One region of the Sporosarcina sp. P18a genome, then DNA from elsewhere that is predicted to be linked to it. Evidence: a T-box and tRNA genes for the amino acid it is inferred to sense, from the RefSeq annotation. Region 1 holds a T-box; the other holds one or more tRNA genes.

The links. The T-box of region 1 lies ahead of CSV75_RS02090 (valine--tRNA ligase). A T-box ahead of a tRNA ligase gene usually reads a tRNA of that ligase, here a tRNA-Val.
Region 2: it has a tRNA-Val gene. The T-box ahead of CSV75_RS02090 (valine--tRNA ligase) is inferred to sense a tRNA for this amino acid. The anticodon was not compared.

Annotation. Positions count from the first base shown of each region.
Region 1 covers NZ_PDYQ01000001.1:409,302-419,579, reverse strand. The annotation lists gene CSV75_RS02100 (hypothetical protein) at 1-234, opposite strand, end outside; partial or broken gene CSV75_RS16735 (GNAT family N-acetyltransferase) at 253-546, opposite strand; gene CSV75_RS16730 (hypothetical protein) at 559-738, opposite strand; gene CSV75_RS02090 (valine--tRNA ligase) at 1,136-3,781, opposite strand; T-box leader at 3,835-4,052, opposite strand; gene CSV75_RS02080 (hypothetical protein) at 4,280-4,903, opposite strand; gene hemL (glutamate-1-semialdehyde 2,1-aminomutase) at 5,203-6,498, opposite strand; gene hemB (porphobilinogen synthase) at 6,500-7,480, opposite strand; gene CSV75_RS02065 (uroporphyrinogen-III synthase) at 7,461-8,243, opposite strand; gene hemC (hydroxymethylbilane synthase) at 8,236-9,165, opposite strand; gene ccsA (cytochrome c biogenesis protein CcsA) at 9,181-10,011, opposite strand; gene hemA (glutamyl-tRNA reductase) at 10,233-10,278, opposite strand, start outside.
Region 2 covers NZ_PDYQ01000001.1:1,422,731-1,433,008, forward strand. The annotation lists gene CSV75_RS07205 (RluA family pseudouridine synthase) at 183-1,076, opposite strand; tRNA gene CSV75_RS07210 (tRNA-Val) at 1,281-1,353, opposite strand; gene CSV75_RS16425 (hypothetical protein) at 1,540-1,689, opposite strand; gene CSV75_RS07215 (TRAP transporter permease) at 2,078-4,114, opposite strand; gene CSV75_RS07220 (DUF1850 domain-containing protein) at 4,104-4,628, opposite strand; gene CSV75_RS07225 (TAXI family TRAP transporter solute-binding subunit) at 4,775-5,776, opposite strand; gene CSV75_RS07230 (phosphatidylglycerophosphatase A family protein) at 6,106-6,660, opposite strand; gene CSV75_RS07235 (alpha/beta hydrolase) at 6,767-7,489, shown strand; gene CSV75_RS07240 (YjcG family protein) at 7,578-8,093, shown strand; gene CSV75_RS07245 (GNAT family N-acetyltransferase) at 8,062-8,538, shown strand; gene CSV75_RS07250 (hypothetical protein) at 8,594-8,902, opposite strand; gene CSV75_RS07255 (stage VI sporulation protein F) at 8,986-9,240, opposite strand; gene CSV75_RS16630 (YjcZ family sporulation protein) at 9,256-9,396, opposite strand; gene spoVAE (stage V sporulation protein AE) at 9,468-9,830, opposite strand; gene CSV75_RS07270 (beta-ketoacyl-[acyl-carrier-protein] synthase family protein) at 9,827-10,278, opposite strand, start outside.

The sequences.
Region 1 (10,278 bases):
TATATAAACAATGAACCCTACAGGAATGAATGTGATGATTAATCCGATAGCCCGTCCCTTTTTCATCAATTGCAAGATGAGACCAATTGCCCAAACAGCTGCTAATCCAAGTATCATGGCATTATTGGTGGAACCTTCCCCCATACCGCTGATTGCATAACCTACTACACTATTTAGTATTACGAATACACCCGTAAGTAGATTCACTGCAATCCATATGATCCGTCTCAACAACCTTCATACCCCTTTCAATCAAATGACTAGCACCATCTGAACTGTCTTCATTAGATGCCCTGCGAAATCCTCATCAAATTCTTTAACCACTTTAAATCCTTTCGCTTCATAAAACTGCCGTCCTATGCTATTTTCTTTCTCCACTTCCACCATAATTTCCGTTGGGTTCGTAAGCCCATCCATACCCCTCTTTAACAACGCTGTCCCCATACCTTTCCGCTGTTCATCGGGATAAAAATATATCGCGCGCAGTTCCACTCTGCCTGTCTCATCCGCAGGGGAAAAATCAACAAATCCAGCAACTTTACCCGCAGTCTCCGCAACTCACATATGTGAACTTTCCAAACGCTTCTTCAGCATCTCGTCACTATACGCCACCCGAAGAAAATCATCCTGTATCTCCCGGGGAATAATCGCCGCATACGTAGCATGCCAACTTTCCATTGCAATATCTCGTACTTTCTCAATATCCGTTTCCACCATCTCGCGAACAAAAAAATCCATTTACATCTCCCTACATCAATTCTAAATATTGTGAATACAATTATACCCATAACTATCTAGTAATACTATACATAGGGTATTATTAGATTTTGCTGAGATTATTTTAGCGTAGAAAAATTTGACTTTGATTTTGGTTTGGGTTTTAACTATTTCTTCTCTCCCACAAAATGTAGGGATTGAAGTGGAGGTGGGGGCGAATCCCAGAGGATCAGCCCGATCAGGTGAGACAACCAAGGGAGCTTGCGACTGGTTGGCTCACCGCGGGCCCTCTAGGAAAGCGCCCCCTCCGAAACGGAAATCCCCGCTCCTTTCACCATCATCTTCACTAATTCCAATACAAAAAACCCATTCAACAGCATCACACTGTCAAATGGGCTTTAACTATCTTTACACCACGTTAAATCTCCTTCAGTTCAGCAATACGACGCTCAACCGCCGCGTACTTCTCCAAATAATCCTTCTCTTTGGCACGCTCTTCCTCAACAACTGACTCAGGTGCTTTCGCAGTAAAACGTTCATTCGACAACTTGCCTTGAACCCGCTTCACTTCACCTTGCCACTTGCCAAGTTCCTTCGTCAAACGAGCCAACTCTTCGTCTATATCAATCAATCCTTCAAGTGGCAAGTACAGCTCTGCACCCGTCACAACTGCTGACATCGTTTTGCCTGGCGCATTCACCTTCACACCAATTGTTAATGTTTCAGGATTACAGAATCGCACAAGATAGTTACGGTTCTCTTCAAGTACCGCCACTGTCTTCTCGTCTTTCGCAGAAATATACAAATCGACTTTACGACTCATCGGTGTATTCACTTCTGCACGGATATTACGTACGGATTTGATAATATCCATCAATAATTTCATATCCGAAGCGCGCGACTTATCCATCATAGCCACATCCACTTCAGGCCACTGTGCTACTGTAATCGACTCACCTTCATGGGGAAGGTTCTGCCAGATCTCTTCCGTAATGAAAGGCATCAATGGGTGCAATAAACGCATCGTCTGATCTAAAACATGCGCAAGAACCGAACGTGTCATTTTTTTCGCTGCTTCGTCTTCACCGTATAGTGGCAATTTCGCCATTTCGATATACCAGTCACAGAAATCATCCCAGATGAAGTTATATAACGCGCGGCCCATTTCACCGAACTCATACCGGTCAGCCAAGCTAGTTACTGATTCAATCGTTTCATTCAGACGAGTTAAAATCCATGCATCTGCAACAGATTTCTTTCCTGACAAATCGATTTCTTCATACGTCATGCCGTCCATATTCATTAACGCGAAACGGGAAGCATTCCAAATTTTATTGGCAAAGTTCCAGATCGCTTCTACTTTTTCTGTAGAGTAACGTAGATCTTGTCCTGGTGAAGAACCTGTTGCCAAGAAATAACGCAATGCGTCTGCACCGTACTGCTCAATTACGTCCATTGGATCTACACCGTTACCGAGAGATTTAGACATTTTTCGCCCGTCTTCCGCGCGTACTAATCCGTGGATCAAGACATCCTTGAATGGACGCTCTTCCGTGAATTCAAGAGCTTGGAAAATCATGCGGGACACCCAAAAGAAGATAATATCATATCCTGTAACAAGGGCATCTGTTGGGTAATACTTTTTGAACGTTTCGCTATCAACATCTGGCCAGCCCATAGTCGAGAACGGCCATAGAGCAGATGAGAACCAAGTATCTAGTACGTCATTATCCTGTGTCCAATTTTCCTCATCGGCTGGTGCTTCTTGACCCACATAGACTTCACCTGTTGTGTTGTGATACCAAGCCGGAATTCGATGGCCCCACCATAGTTGACGGGAAATACACCAGTCGTGGACATTTTCCATCCAACCCAAGTAGGTTTTCTCGAAACGTTCAGGAACAAACGTCACTTTTTCTTCTTCATTTTTCTGCAGATTGATTGCTTGCTCGGCAAGTGGCTGCATATTGACGAACCATTGTGTAGATAAATACGGCTCCACTACTGCGCCACTTCGTTCCGAGTGTCCGACAGAGTGCATATGGTCTTCAATTTCAAATAGCACATTCATCTCTTGTAAGTCTTTGACGATTTGTTTACGGCATTCGAAACGATCCATGCCTTCGTACTTGCCTGCTAATTTATTCATCGTGCCATCTTCATTCATGACGAGCACACGGGGCAAGTTATGACGGTTACCTATTTCAAAGTCATTCGGGTCATGCGCTGGTGTAATTTTCACTGCACCGCTTCCGAAATCCATTTCTACGTAGTCATCCGCTACGATCGGAATTTCGCGTCCTACGATTGGCAATTTAACCATCTTGCCGATCAAATGCTGGTAGCGTTCGTCATCCGGGTGAACTGCAACAGCTGTATCACCAAGCATCGTTTCAGGACGTGTTGTCGCTATTTCAATCGAGTCTGTGCCATCTGCCAATGGGTAGCGCATATGATAGAATGCACCTTGCACATCTTTATGAATCACTTCGATATCAGATATCGCTGTTTTCGTTGCAGGGTCCCAGTTGATGATATACTCTCCGCGATAGATCAGCTTTTTCTCATACAACTTGACAAATACTTCACGTACTGCTTTTGACAATCCTTCATCCAAAGTAAAGCGCTCTTGTGAGTAGTCAAGAGCCAGACCAAGCTTCGCCCATTGTGCACGGATATGGCTCGCGTATTCTTCTTTCCATTTCCATGTTTCTTGTACAAAGTTTTCGCGTCCAAGATCATAACGCGTTTTACCATCAGCGCGAAGTTTTTCTTCTACTCTCGCCTGTGTCGCGATTCCTGCGTGGTCCATTCCCGGCAACCACAGTGCGTCATACCCTTGCATACGCTTCATGCGGATGAGCATATCTTGCAAAGTCGTATCCCATGCGTGTCCTAAGTGAAGCTTTCCGGTGACGTTCGGTGGTGGGATCACAATTGTATACGGTTCTTTCTCGCTTTTTACATTCGATTCAAAATACTTACCTTCAAGCCACCATTCATAACGTCCTTTTTCTACTGCCTGCGGATCGTATTTGGTCGGCATCGTCAATTCGTCAGTCATTTCATTTCCTCCTTCAAATAAAAAGGGATACAAAAAAGCCCCACTCATCCCGGTAAAAGGACGAAGGAGCTCGTGGTACCACCTTTATTTATGAACGCAAAAAGCATTACATCTTCATGATTTGGTAACGGTCTTCACCGGTTCCTGCTACTCATATTTCACAGAAACTGCTCATAGGGGACTTCCATATGCGGTTTCCAGGTACGTTCCACCAATCGTACCCTCTCTAAAGAAAACGGTTCACATGTACTTTCCTACTCTTCGCATTTATATTCATATACACATTATTATAAGCGAAACATGTAGAGTCCGTCAACTGAATAGTAGTCTATAGAGAAAGGATGGTGAACGATGCGAAAAGGTTATAATCCCTATCTGTTGCCGCCGTGGCTTCGGAAAACAAGATTTTACTGTAAAGGCTGTATCATCCCGATCACCGTGTTTCAATTGATTCGATTACTACTTATCCCGACCACTGGCGATTTTTTAGTATTTTGCTTACTCGCTGCTTTGTCCTTCTGCTTCTACAAAAACATTATTTGAGTGGAAGATCTTTCTCGTTATATCGTCATCCATCTCGGCGATGTATAAGAGAAAGTCTTCCATTTCATTATTTACTTGTTCAACCGCACGATCAGCATTTGCAAGAAATTCTAAATGAGATGTCGAGGCAGCTACGAACTGTGGTGCTGCAGGCTCTTCTTCGATTACAACCGGTTCTTGTACAGGCTCTTCCTGTTTCAAGTGAACGGTCCACTCCAGTTTCAATCCCCCGTCTTCCTGTGATGAAGATTTAATATCTCGCACTTCCAGTTGCAAGTCGCCATCGAGTTCTACTGGTAGATCAACATTCAAAGGCACAGCATATTCAAAATATCCTTTATTGTTTTCTACTTCCACGTCATGAATGACTAATACATCTTCAGTTGCCAATTCTACTTGCTTGTCTGCATCAAATACAACGTTTGCCGCGATATGATAGATCCCTTGCAAACGGATTGCATCTTCCGTACGTTCTTCCGTAAACCCTGGCGTCACTTTTACCTCAGCCGATTTGGCAAATGCCCCGTACTCCACAGGGAAATAAAAAGACTCTTGCAATGTCCATTGATGCGTCGTCATTTTCGCTTCACTCCTTTTCTTAACTCAGGCTACTATATGAAGAAATAAAGGAATTTAGAAGTGAAGTATAATGTGGAATGTGAATGGGAATGAAACGATCGCAACCGCGCTATTAAAGCCTAGCACCGCGCCAAAAGGACAGCATACCGCGCAAAAGCCAGCGTACACCGCGCTATTGAGCCCGAAGACCGCGCCATAACATCTGAAAACCGCGCGAATCCTCGCCAAGACCGCGCCATCATCATAAAAAATGAACATAAAAAAGCGCCAAGCAATAAAATCTGCTTGACGCTTCAAGATTATCGTTTCAACTTCTCAAACACTGTATGGAATGCTTCCACAGTCTTCGCGATATGCTCTTCTGTGTGGGCTGCTGACAAGAACATACCTTCAAATTGGGAAGGTGGTAAGAAAATACCTTCTTCTGCCATTAGACGGTAATACTCTGCGAACAGTTTCAAATCAGATGTTTTCGCTTTATCGTAGTTATTGACGCGTTGATCTGTAAAGAAGAACCCGATCATCGAACCAGCACGGTTGACGGTATGTGGAATATTATTAGCTTTCGCTGCTGCGCGGAAACCTTCTTCCAACTGATCGCCAAGCTTGATGAAGTGTTGGTATGTTTTCGGCGTCAATTTCCTCAACGTTTCAATACCCGCTGTCATGGCTAACGGGTTACCAGACAGTGTACCCGCTTGATAAATAGTTCCCGCCGGCGCTACATGTTCCATAATCTCGCGAGAACCGCCGTATGCTCCTACAGGCAGTCCACCACCGATAACTTTACCAAGACATGTTAGGTCGGGTTTGACATTGAAGTGACCTTGTGCGCATTTATACCCTACACGGAATCCAGTCATGACTTCATCGAAAATTAATAATGAACCGTTTTCTTCTGTTAACTCACGTAAGCCTTTAAGGAAGCCACTATCCGGTCCTACAACGCCCATGTTTCCTGCAACCGGTTCTACAATAATTGCAGCTAGATCGTCTCCGTATTCTTTAATAGCCAATTTAACACTTTCCAGATCGTTATACGGGACCGTGATCGTGTTTTGTGCAATCGTTTCAGGCACTCCAGGGCTATCAGGCAAACCTAATGTAGCAACACCCGAACCTGCCTTAATAAGTAAGGAATCCGCATGCCCGTGATAACAACCTTCGAATTTTAGGATCTTGTTACGCTTCGTATAACCACGTGCTAAACGAAGTGCACTCATTGTTGCTTCCGTACCAGAAGACACCATACGTACCATCTCGATGGATGGTACACGGTCGATTACAAGCTCTGCCAATTCATTTTCCAGAAGAGTAGGCGCTCCGAAACTTGTACCTGTTTCAGCTACCTTCTGCATGGCAGATACTACGTCAGGATGTGTGTGTCCTAGGATTAGAGGACCCCAAGATAGAACGTAGTCAATATATTCATTGCCATCGATATCCTTAATGATCGCACCTTTACCACTTTCCATAAAGATCGGATCCATATTAACTGATTTGAAAGCACGCACTGGTGAGTTGACGCCACCTGGCATTAAATCCACTGCTATTTTGAACGCTTCTTCAGATTTCGTATATGTTTTTTGTCCCATATTATTTCTCCTCCAACCAGCGAGCTGCATCTTTTGCATGATATGTCATGATGATATCTGCACCTGCACGCTTCATACTTGTTAATGTTTCTAACACAATTTTCTTCTCATCTACCCAGCCGTTTAATGCAGCCGCTTTGACCATTGCGTATTCCCCACTGACGTTATATGCCACGACAGGTAGGAGTACATGATTTTTTACGTCGCGAATGATATCGAGATAAGACAATGCTGGCTTAACAATTAAGAAATCTGCGCCTTCTAGAATATCAGATTCCGCTTCACGCATTGCTTCCATACGATTTGCTGGATCCATTTGATACGTTTTACGATCGCCAAATTGTGGTGTGGATTGCGCCGCTTCACGGAATGGACCGTAATAAGCAGACGCATATTTAACTGCATACGACATAATGGGAATGTTTTGGAATCCTGCATCATCTAGCGCTTGACGAATGACCGCTACAAAACCATCCATCATATTCGAAGGTGCAATAATATCCGCTCCTGCTTTTGCTTGACTGACTGCTGTCTTCGCTAGCAGAACGAGACTGGCATCGTTATCTACATCATTGTCGTGAATAACGCCACAGTGACCGTGGTCTGTATACTCGCATAAACAAGTATCCGCTACAACGACCAATTGCGGATGCCGTTCTTTCACCGCACGTGTTGCACGTTGAATGATTCCTTCGTCGTCATATGCTTCAGTGCCCGTTGCATCTTTATCCGAAGGTATACCGAATAAAATAATAGATGAAATACCTAATTCGACGACTTCGTCCGTTTCTTTTAATAATAAATCAATAGAAAATTGATCTACTCCTGGCATAGAAGCGATTGGATTACGCACGTTCTCGCCTTCTGTAACAAAGATAGGATAAATGAAATCCGCTGCTTTAATCTCTGTCTCTCTAACCATCGCTCGAACGGTAGGATGTGTACGAAGTCTACGATGACGCTTAAATTCTATTGGACTCATTTGTGAACTCTCCCTTTCGTTTGGCCAGTTCATGGACTAGCTCGACTAATGTATACGTTTTGGGCTTGACGTGAACAGGCGCACCCACTTTTAACAATGCACGTTCCGTAACATGACCGATCGCGCAAACCGTAAAGCCAAACCATGTTGTTTTCGGGGCAATACGTGAAGAGAACACTTCCACCGCCGACGGACTTGCGAACAACACGGACACTTGATTTTTATGAAGTATAAAACGACACAATTTATCTATTTCACTCGTTGCACTTTTGGTTTCATAGACTGTCCATTCTGAAACATGAAACGGCAACTCCTCACGAATCAAACTACCAGCAAGAGTACCTTTCAAAAAGACCACGTGTAATCGTTCCGACTCTTTCGGATTAAACTGTTTGACGAAAACATCTGCACTAAACACGCTTGGAATGAAAGACACGGCAAAGCCGAGTCGATCTAACGCTGCCGCTGTTCGAGTTCCGACTGCAGCCACTTTTCCGTTGAACGTATCTGCTGTTACATTGAACCGCGACATTTTTGCACGGAACGCAGCAACTGCTGATTGGCTCGTAAAAATGAGCCAATCAGCTTTCATTGCTTGTTGCAATTTTTGCTGATCAGCCTTCTTTTGTATTTCTCCCACTTCAATTAGTGGAATTGAAACCGGAATGCCACCGTACTTTTTCACCAGTTCGGCAGCTTCCGTGGATTTTGGTGTTCCTGTGAAAATAACCGTTTCTCCTGCTAACGGTAATGCGTTACGCATCCATTTCCGCCTTCACTTTCTCGATTACTTCAGCAGCACCTTGGTCACGTAAAATTTTACTGACTTCTTTACCCACTGCAACAGGATCTGTTCCTTTCACCGTTTCACGGAACACTTGAATTGCATCCGGAGACGCGATGAAACCAGTCATTTCCACTTCATTACCATCAAACTTTGCAAATCCTCCGATTGGTACTTGACAAGAACCATCCATTTCATTAAGGAACGTGCGCTCAGCCTGTAGCTCAATCCATGTACTCTCATCTGTTAATTTCGCTAGTTCATTTAGTAATTCTGTATCGTCTTCACGACATTCAATCGCTAATGCACCTTGTCCTACTGCTGGAATACAATCTTCGAGCGATAGGTATTCTGTTACGATGCTATCATCCCAGCCCATACGCTTAAGTCCTGCCGCAGCCAAGAGGATTGCATCAAATTCACCATCTTGGAGCTTACGTAGACGTGTATCAATATTTCCACGAATCCACTTAATTTCAATATCTGGGCGCAACATCAATAGTTGTGAGCTACGACGAAGACTGGATGTTCCAACAACCGCTCCTATTGGTAAATCCATGAAGCGAACATGGTCGTTTGCGATGTAAGCATCACGTGGATCCACACGTTTAGGGATACAGCCGACTGTCAAACCATCTGGAATTACCGCAGGCATATCTTTCATGCTATGTACGGCAAAATCAATTTCTTTATCAAATAATGCTTGCTGGATTTCTTTTACGAATAACCCTTTACCGCCCACTTTTGATAACATGACGTCTAGGATTTGATCGCCTTTCGTCACAATCACTTTTACTTCAAATTCAAATGGTGCACCTGCTTGCTTCATTTGTTCAATAAACCATTTCGTTTGAGTCAATGCCAGCTTACTTCTACGTGAACCTACAATAATTTTTCTCAAAAAACTCTTCCTTTCTTATATCCATAAATGAAATTGTGACAGCGTGCTGCCCAAAAAGAAATTCACAACCGTTAAAAGAAATGCAAATATTGTCATCCAAGCAAACTCCACTGATTGAAGCTTACCCTTATAGTTGAAATAAATAACCGAAGAATAGATGAGTAATACTGCAAAGGATCCCATTATTTTCACATCAAATAGAGACCAATTCTCAAGTGCTACATACGCCCATTGAACACCGAATAATAAACTGACGAATAAAATCGGGATGCCAGTATAGATCGACATTTTCATTCCCATCATCGTCTGATGCAAATTCGGTAGACTGGAAAAGCGTTTTCCAAACTTTTTACTTTTTAGTACGTTATATACAATCAAATACAATACCGCAAAAACAAATGCTAACGCGAACACTGCATACGAGAGGATTGCTGACGTAATATGAACAAACAGTACTTCCGAAATAAGCGAATCACCAACAGTGGATGCTGTGTATTTCAAATTGGAAAAGACATGAATCATTAAAAATACAAATCCAATGATATTTGTGAAAAACACCATGAAGTTCACTTTATAAATCAACTGGAACACAATAGATAATGTAACCAGTAACCATACATAAAAATAAATTCCTTCAACTAGCGATAATACTGGAAAGCGCTTCATCTGAATTATATAAAGAGATAAAATCGCGGTTTGTGTAATCCAAACGGTAACGATAAGCCAAAAAGCAGTACGATGAACAACTTTTGACTTCTTCAAGTAATCAATTAAGTAAAAAACAAGACCGAGGGCATAAAGAACAATCATGACTTCCTGAAGTCTTGCGACGGTTAAATCAACCATATGCTATTCTCTGCCTTTCAAGCGAAAACCTCTCTTTTGCTAGTAAGGAGTGTTCGTCTATATTGTCTCAAATGAGAGGGTGTTACTGCAAATAATTGCATCCATAATAAGCATCTTTCTACTAGTTTGCCGAATATTTATGCATGTATTGCCTATTTAACTGCAATAAAAAAGTGGGCCTGTATCATTCTTGTGAAAGACAGATACAGAACCACCTGGGATTAGTGTTGATAATGTAAGTTCGTCACATCCACACCATCTGATTTT
Region 2 (10,278 bases), 1.0 Mb from region 1:
CCTCTCAAAAATTCGTTCATTTTACCCTTTTTCATCATTCAATCGTCCATTTGATTGATTAATTTTAGTATATGCAATTCAAGATATTTTGTCAATTTAGCCATTCAACTATACATTTGAATGAAATCACATAAAAAAGCAGTTCCTTGGATATCCTAAGGAACTGCAAAATGAACCATTTTCTATTTTGAGCGCGTAATGAAGATTTGCGGTACTTCCGCTTCAAATCGAACTAATTCCCCTGTACGCGGATGTAGAAAAGACAAAGCTGTGGCATGAAGTCCCACTCTACGCAAAGGGTTGCCTGTAGCACCATACTTTTTGTCACCCATCACTGGATGACCCAATTCTTCCATATGCACACGGATTTGATTTTTTCGGCCGGTTTCCAGAAGAACTTCCAACAATGAGCAACTTTTATTCGCTTGTACTCTTCTATAATGTGTAATGGCATGTTGTCCTCCATTGTCAGTTGGGCTTGAATATACTCTGAATGCACTATTTTCCGTTAACCAAGACGAAATAGTTCCTGATTGTGCACGTACTTTCCCATCGACAAGCGCAGTATACAAACGTTCCTTTACCGATTCATTCCATGTACTTTGCAACGCTTGCTGGGTTTCTTCGTTTTTAGCAAACATCATCACACCCGATGTATCTCTATCCAGACGGTGCACAACAAAAATTCGGTTTTCAGGATGACTCCTCTTCACATACTTGGTGATTTCTCTATAGGCAGTCTGATCTTTTTCTTTTTCAGAAGCTACAGAAAGAATGCCTGCATCTTTATTGATCACGATAATATCGTCATCTTCATGGAGAATAGATACACCGACTAATTTTGAGACATTTATCGCCGTTTTATTGCTTTGTATTTCCACCTTTTGTCCAGGCGCTAACGGCTGATTATGCTTTGTTGTCATCTGACCATCCACCATAACTTGGCCACGTGTAAGAATGGATTTCACCGAATTTCTACTGCTTTTTGACATAACCTTCAATAAATACGGCAAGAGCTCTATCTGTTCTTCCACTGTATATTCTTGTACATTAGATGTAATCTGTTTTCTTTTCATTGTATGTTAGCCCTCCTGCTTATTTAAATAGGTGCTCGTATTATAACTATACACCGCATGACGGATGGTGCGCTTGAATATCATTTGACAGTACATGTGAAAAAATCTAGACATAAAAAAACAGCCCCTAGACATTCGGTCTAATAGGACTGTTTATTGTTATAAACCGTGTTCCTACGGTAAATAACTTAGGTTTGGCACCTATGACTCCGACTGGGCTCGAACCAGCGACCTCCACCCTGTCAAGGTGGCGCTCTCCCAGCTGAGCTACGGAATCGATCATACTAGGATGTGCATGTTGAAGTGAGTTAGTTAGGCTCTCAAGCACAAATACTATAATAGCATTATCTTTCCTTGTTGTAAACAAAGAAATTAAAAAATCGATAATTTTTCTATACCATTAGAAAAATTACCGACTTTTATGGACGTTTATTAGACTATTTAGAGACGCTTCTCCCTTCCCTTACTGCATAGGGTTTAATTGTTCTTCTGTTGATTCATTCTCAAAATATAAAAACTCTTCATGATCCAGCTCACTCATACGTTCTTTGTTGAAACCATGTGCCAAGTGCCCTTCAAAAACGTTTTCCCACCATGTCTCTTGTGTACTCATAGTATTTTCTCTCCTTTTTGATTTGATTGGTTTCTGTACCGATCTATATAGTTTATTCGTTATGACTGATTCGCTTATATGTAGTATATACATAACTCGTGTTGGTAAAACTGCGTAATTAGTCCAAAATAATTTGACTGATTTTTGGTCCTTCGGCTTCTTGACTTTTATTTTATCATGTGTTTTAAAATTCGAGTTTCGACGGGAATCCTTATATATAGTAGACCCGTCCTCTAGTAAAAATTCTATTTAGTCTAGTTCTTTTCACCCGACTAGATTTGTAGAGATATAAGAACGCGAATAAGTTTCTGAAAATTCTTATCTTTTATTAGTAAAATAAAAGACTTGCAAGCTCCATTTCGAGCTGGCAAGTCCTATTAGAAATTATTTAATTTGAAGCCAATGTTGGCGAATTATTTTTCTTATTACCCATCCACTGAGACACCAGCAAGACGATGAATAATACTAAACCGATAATATCTGTGATAGTTTCTGGGTAGATCAACAACATGCCTGTACATATCGTGATAATTCGCAGAATCCAGTTCAGTTTACTATACCAGAAACCAATGATCCCCGCCCCGATTGCGACCATACCAATAATGGCGGTCACCGTCACCCAAACAATCTCTAGTATACTCGAGTCGAGCATTAGCATCGCCGGATTAAAGACGAACATGTACGGAATGATGAATGCAGCAATCGCTAGTTTCGCGGAAGTGACACCAGTCTTGATCGGATCCCCACCTGAAATACCGGAAGCTGCAAAGGCAGCGAGTGCAACAGGCGGCGTGATATCCGCAATGATACCAAAGTAAAATACGAATAAGTGTGCAGATACCGCCACTACAATCGGCACAGCTGCACCTGTAGGCTCACCTAGCATCAATAACGTAATGATGGCAGGTGCTGCGATTGTAGATGTAATAACATAGTTTGCCGTCGTTGGAGAGCCCATGCCCAAAATAATTGCCGCGAACATCGTGAAAATTAATGTGAGCAAGATGTTACCGCCAGCTGCCGAGATCAAGCCGGTTGCCAAGCTAAGCCCAAGACCCGTCTTGACGACAACACCGACAATAATACCCGCACAAGCTGTTGCAGCTGCTACAGCCAATGCTGTACGGGCACCATCTACTAATGCCTCAATCATATCTTTAAAGCCAATTCTCGTTTCTTTACTAATTGCACTCACTGCAATGGTTAATACGATACCGAGTAAAGCCGCTTTCATCGTGGGAATACCTATTAATAGGAAGACAATAATACCTATAATCGGTAGTAATAAATAAATCTTCTTCAGCGTTTCTTTACGATTAGGAATTTGCGAGGCATCCATCCCTTGCAAACCAACACGCTTTGCTTCGAAATGGGTCATGATCCAAATTCCGGTGAAGTACAGCAACGCAGGGATAGCTGCTGCTTTGGCAATTTCCCAATACGTAACGCCGCCGATAAATTCAACCATCAGGAATGCAGCGGCCCCCATGATGGGTGGCATAATCTGCCCACCTGTAGACGCAGCTGCCTCTACTCCGCCTGCGAATTCTTTTCGATAACCTAGTTTCTTCATCATAGGGATCGTGTATGAGCCCGATCCAACAACATTCGCTACGGAACTACCGGAAATTGTACCTTGCAAAGCACTTGAGAAAATAGCGACTTTTGCCGGTCCGCCAGTCAAACGTCCTGCCAATACTACCGCCAAGTCATTAAAGTAGTTACCAACACCAGTCTTTACTAAGAACGCTCCAAATAATAGGAACACGAAGATGAAAGTGGCGGATACACTAATGGGCGTACCGAGAATTCCGTCCGTTGTAAAGAACATGAGTTGAACGAGATTTTCTACACTTTGACCTCTATGTGCAAGGAACCCGGGGAAATAAGGTCCAAAGAACGCATAAGTGAGAAACACCACTGAGATGATTGTGATCGGCATTCCTACCGCACGTCTCGCTGCCTCTAGTGTGAGGAGAACCGCTAAAATACCGATAATTAAATCGACATCGGATACACGCCCCACACGATATACTAATTCGTTAATAAATAATGGCCAGTATAAACCAACTGCTATCGCCAATAAAGATAAAATAATATCATAAAATGGAACTTTGTCACGACGCACACCGATCTTTTTCCTAGCAGGGAACAACAAGAAAATAAGTGATAAAGCAAATCCTAAGTGAATCGATCGCTGGATTTGAGCTGTAAATGGTTTACCAATCGCTGTATACAACTGGAATATGGAAAATGCCAACAAACCGAAAAATACAATCTTCCCGATAAGACCTTTCAGATCTCTCGTATTGGATTCAGGGTCGTACTTTTGAAGAATTTCGAGTTGTTCTTGTTCAGAAAGTGTACCCATTTCTTCATCAGAGATAGCGGGAATATCTTTTTCCCGATCTTTATTATTTTTCATTTAATCTGACTCCTTTTAACATCTTATAATTTGAAACCTTCGCCACATGAAATTCATAAGAATGCCCCTTTTGAAGAAATTCTTTTAGATGATAATCTTGTTGCTCATATCGCAAAGACAGATCTGTATTCACCCTACCTACGTAGAGAACAAACGAGTCTATTACGCGGTTTTCGAATGTAAGCGTATAAACACCATCTTCTACTTGCAGTGTTTCGCCTTCCTCTGCATAACCCGGCAAACCGATGGCTACATCTTCATACTGCATAAATTCGAAACGGAGCTTTCCATTGTCGGTAATGCGATACTGCTCTTTCACATTGGACAAATGGATTGAATGAATATATTGAATTTGAAAATTTCTATTCTCGTGTAATGGAAGATAATACGCTTTTGGTTGTTCGCTCCGAACCTCTTCAAGTATGATCATTTGTCTATACGGATAAAACCAGATGATCAGCATTACAATTCCGATAAGAAACGTCAGCAGAAACAGAATTTTTCGTGATTTCATCCGCTTAATCCTTTCTGTTTCATTACATACAAACGGCTAAATAGTTTATGTATTCCGCTAATTATATTTAAAAAAGTAAGAATGGGACGGACAAAGCTCTCGCTTGACCGTCCCTCATGATTCTTTCAGATAACTTACTCCGTTTATTAGTTCACTTCGTCAAAGTATTTCTGTGCACCTGGGTGTACAGGAATACCAATTCCATTCAAACCGTTTTCTGCTTTAATCAAAGCACCTTTAGCATGTTGGATTTTCGAAGCATTTTCATAAATCGCCTTTGTGATCTGGTAACCAAGTTCTTCAGAAATATCGTTCTGCATAACAAGCATTGCACCTACTGATACTGCAGGTGTCTCTTCTTTGGAACCATACGTTCCAGCAGGGATTATTTCTTTCGTATAGTATGGGTATTTCTCGATTAATTCATCTGCTTTGTCTTCTTCTACTGGAATAATGAAAACTTCTGAAGTAGCGTTTAGACCTTCAACAGCACCAGTCGGAGTTCCAGCTGTAATGAATGCAGCGTCAATTTGTCCCGCTTGCAGACTTTCTTGTGACTCACCGAAGTCCAAGTTTTGTGCTTTGATATCGCTTAAAGCTAAACCATGGATTTCAAGCAATTGCTCAGCGTTAGCAGCTGTTCCTGAACCTGGCGCTCCTATTGATATACTTTTGCCTTTTAAGTCTTCAAATGTTTTGATATTGCTTTTCTTCAATGTAACCAATTGAACCGTTTCTGGGTAAAGTGAACCAATAGCAGATACGTCGTCGATTACATCTCCGTCAAACATCATTTCACCTTTAGAAGCGTAGTATGCGATGTCCGTTTGTACGAATGCAATATTTGCATCTCCATCTTTAAGTGCTGTCATGTTAGCAGCAGACGCTTGAGATACTTCAGCAGTTGTCTTGATTCCTGTCTCTTCAGTAATGAATTCAGCAAAAGACCCACCTAATGGATAATAAGTTCCTTGTGTTCCCCCAGTAAGTAAGCTCAAGAACTTGTAGTCTTGCTCTGTCTTACCTTCATCTTTGTTTCCGTCTGCATCTTTGTTCCCGTCGGCTTTTTCGTCGTTACCGCAAGCTGCGAGCACAAGAAGCGCAAGCATGGAAACTAACGCCAGTAGGCGAAGTGAATTTTTCTTCATGTGACCATCTCCCCTTTACATTTTGTAGTCATAGACACTACCATTCTACCATGAAAGCGCTTTAACTTGTCAATATAATAATTTATATATTATTTCCTGTTCCTTTTATGCTATTGACCCCCGTAAATATATAGCCTTTATCAGGTGTTGCCCAACACCTATTCCAGCGAAGGCGACTGCCGTGGTAGATGTAGTGGTTCTAATGGACTCTCCACTCTCACCGCTTACCACATACTCATAACAGAACCGTAATCCTAGACGCACCTACTAATTTCATCTACAACAAAAAACTGCTGCTAGAAATGATGATCTAGAGCAGTTCGTTTTAATTATGAGCTCTTGCCATTTTGTACATCTTCAAACGTAAGGCCTGCTTCTTTCAAATCGCGCGTTCTATGCGCAATTCTAGATGCCGCACAAGCCGCCACACTTGCCACTAAATCATCTAAGAACGTATGGATACCAATTCCTTTTTTTGTATCCAATTCGTTGATGATGCCGACTTTATTCTTATCTAAGTGACCGAATGTAGTAACGGCGATTGATCCATACGTGTATACCGCACCCAATGCAATCGTTTCATCCACTCCAAATAGCCCCTCGTCTGATTCAACGATTTGCTGAAGCGGTCCCGATAATTGACCTCTTTCAGCAATTTCATCCAATTCAACTCCTACCAATATTGCATGTTGCAATTCACGTTTACGAAGAACGCTTTCTACTGAGTCGATACACTGTTCGAGTGACAAACCTTTGTTATAAGGCACTTGCAGTTCATACACAATTTTTGCAATATCTTCAATCTTAACCCCACGACGGATCAACGCGTCTTTTGTTGCCGCAGTCACAACGTCCGAATGAACAATGTTTTTACCTTCATCCATATTATTTCCCCTCTCTCTTCATACGCAATAGTTTTCACTAGCTTTACACTGTTATTTATCGGTATGATATTTAGTAAGTGTACATTAATTATGGAGGTCCTACAAAATGAATCCAGGAAAAATTGAAGAAATTCGTTTTTACAGTAATGAATTACAAGAAGAAATGGAACTATTGATATATTTGCCATCACGCTACTCCCCTTTATACAAACATAATGTCATGCTCGTCTCTGATGGCAAAGATTATTTTCAACTCGGACGGATTGGTCGAATTGCCGATGAATTAATGGAAGAAGAAATCATTGAACCGGTCATCATCGTAGGAATCCCATACAAAACGGTGCAAGAACGCAGACGTATGTATCATCCAGAAGGTGATCGACACAAAGCATATATCCGCTTTTTAGCGCACGAGTTAATTCAGTATATTGATGAAACCTACCCAACATACCAAATGGGCTCTTCAAGAATGTTAATGGGCGATTCACTGGCAGCATCGATTTCCTTATTGACCGCTTTAAAATATCCAAACTGCTTTGGAAATGTAGTATTGCATTCACCATTCGTTAATGAACACGTACTCGAAGCAGTTAAAGCCAATCAAACCCCTGCAAACCTTTCTATTTACCATGTGATCGGTGATAAAGAAACTGATGTACCCACAACTGCTGACGGCAGATTGGATTTTCTAGCACCTAACCGCGAGCTGCATAAAATCATTAAAGAAAAAAGATTTCCTCACTATTATGAAGAGCTGGATGGAGATCATACATGGAAATCATGGCAACCTGATATTCGCCGTGCGCTGATTGAAATAAATAGCCTTTAGTAATAGAAAGAGACATGTTGGAGTATTTTCTGATATACTAAAATAGATGTACCTAAAATTCAGTCAATTCACAAGGAGGCAAACTTAAATGAAATACGGTATTGTTGCATTCCCTTCAAAAAAACTTCAAGATTTAGCAAACGGCTATCGGATGAGATATGATCCGCATTATTCGCTGATCACACCTCATATGACGCTGAAAGATCCATTCGAAGCGAATGACAAGGAAATTGAAGAAGTAGCAAATGCGTTAAAAGAAATCACCATCAAAAACAGCCCTTTTGAGTTGAAAGTTACAAAAGTTAGCTCGTTCGCACCAACGACGAACACGATTTACTTTAAAGTTGTACCGAACGACGAAATTCTCGCGTTGCATAAGGATTTAAATGTAAACTTCTATCACGATGAAAACAATTATGCTTTTGTTCCGCATATTACAATTGCGCAAAACCTGACTTCTGGTGAACACGATGATGTGATTAACCAAATGAAGATGGTAGGTGTAGACCACACGGAAGTCATCGATCGTATTCATTTACTTTATCAACTAGAAGATGGATCGTGGACAGTCTATGAAACGTTCCGTCTTGATCGTGAGTCTTGATTTGCAGATTACAGTAAAAATCGTCTCAGATGAAAAAGGTCGGCAGGATGCGTATTCCGTCCGCAAGAAAGTTTTTGTGGAAGAACAGGGCGTCCCGCTGATTCTTGAGTTGGACGAACACGATCAAGAAGCTATCCACTTCGTTGTCTACGATGAAGTAGATCAACCAATCGGTGCTGGACGCATGAGAGGTCTGGTAAATGCACACGGTAAAATAGAGAGAATCTGTATTTTACCTGAACATCGCGGTAAACATCTTGGGAAATTAATTATGAATACATTAGAAGAACATGCACGAAAGAATTCTATGAAAAAACTTATTTTGAATGCGCAATCCTATGCTGTGCCTTTTTACGAAAAGCTAGGCTACGTCGTAACATCGCCCGAATTCATGGACGCTGATATTCCTCATCGCGCTATGGAGAAAAGTTTGTTAAACGACTGATTGCACAGAAAAAAATACCCCTTACCACTCTAGTGGTAAGGGGTATTTCCTTGCGTCAGACATATGCGTTAATCGATTGGCCCTTTCCTACAACTTCTGCAATTTCAGGTGAGAATTGGGCTGGATTTGGCGCAATAAATCCATTTTTAACTAAAGGTTGAGGTGCACGATTTTTTCGTTGTTTCTTCTGCTCTTCACGACGTCTTTCCTCATCTGCCAGAACATCTTCCCAATAGCTTGATTCCTCATTTTCCAGACGCACAGGATTTACGCGTCCGATATAAGCAAAATTATGACGTTCGTTATTCATACGTTCTGCATACTGTTGTGCTTGGTAATTTGGTATTGGTAGGATATAACCCATGATGTGCACCCCCTATTAAATATATTTTCATTAGTAGTTTACCCAGTTAGCTAGAAGTATAAACATGTTTTAGTAAGTTTATTTTACTTACCACCTAGCATTTGTGATATATCGTTCAAATTCAATCCTTTACCACTTGTTATGATGGAGTTAACTAATTCATCTTCTACTGATTGTGGCACATCTTTTTTAGCTACTTGACTAACTTTTCGAATGATTTTCCTCACTTGTTTTTCGTCTTTGAAATCGGCATATTGGATGGCATTCGCTAATGCAAAGACTTCTTCCATCGGCACACCCGTTTTAGATTCTATTTTTTTAAAGAATGAATCGTTCATATTCAGTTCTCCTCCTTAGAAATAGCTTCTGCCTACAATAATCAATAATATAAACAGAACTACAATCAAGACGAATGAAGAACCGCCATATCGTTCGCCACATCCTCCGCCGTATCCGTAACCACCGTGACCTTGAGATGGATAACATCCGTACATGAAAAACCCCTCCTTTCTTTCTTCTCTACTATATGCAGAGGAGAATGAATTGGAGAGGGCGTTTTGGTAGTTTAAATATTCCCTTTTGAAGTAAAAAGCAATGCACCGATTAATCCAAAAATGATGGCTGCGCTAATTCCCGAACTTGTTACTTCAAACATTCCCGTTACTACACCGACCAAGCCGTGTTTCTCGGCTTCCGCCATCGCGCCATGTGTCAATGCGTTCCCGAATGAAGTAATGGGAATCGTAGCGCCAGCACCAGCAAAATCAATAAACGGTTCATACCAGCCGAAACCATCCAGCACCGATCCTGCTACAACCAGTGAACATAATGTGTGAGCAGGCGTTAACTTTGCGACATCCATCAGCAATTGCCCGATGACACAAATCAAGCCACCCACTATAAATGATGTAATGTATATAGATATCATGGTGCCGTCACCTCATCCATTGTCAGTTCAATAGCGTGAGCAATACACGGAATTGTATCCCCTTGTTGAAATGACAAAGGGGATAGTAAAGCACCGGTCGCTAGCAATAAAACCCGCTTATACTCTCCGGTCAGCAATTTTTGATACACATCGGAAAAAAACACCGCTGCTGAACAACCAGATCCACTTGCTCCCGCTTTAAAGGACGGATCATTACCATAAAATTCTTCTCCGGCATCCCGAAAGTTTTTCGTATGCGGTAAACCATTTTCATTTGCCAACGCTTTAAAGATTTTGAAACCATTACTTCCTAAATCCCCGGTGATGATCGTGTCATAATCATCGACCGTTCTACTATGTCCTGTTAAGTGATTCATCAATGTATCACTGGCCGCTGGAGCCATTGCAGATCCCATATTCAACGGATCCGTCATCCCCATATCTATCA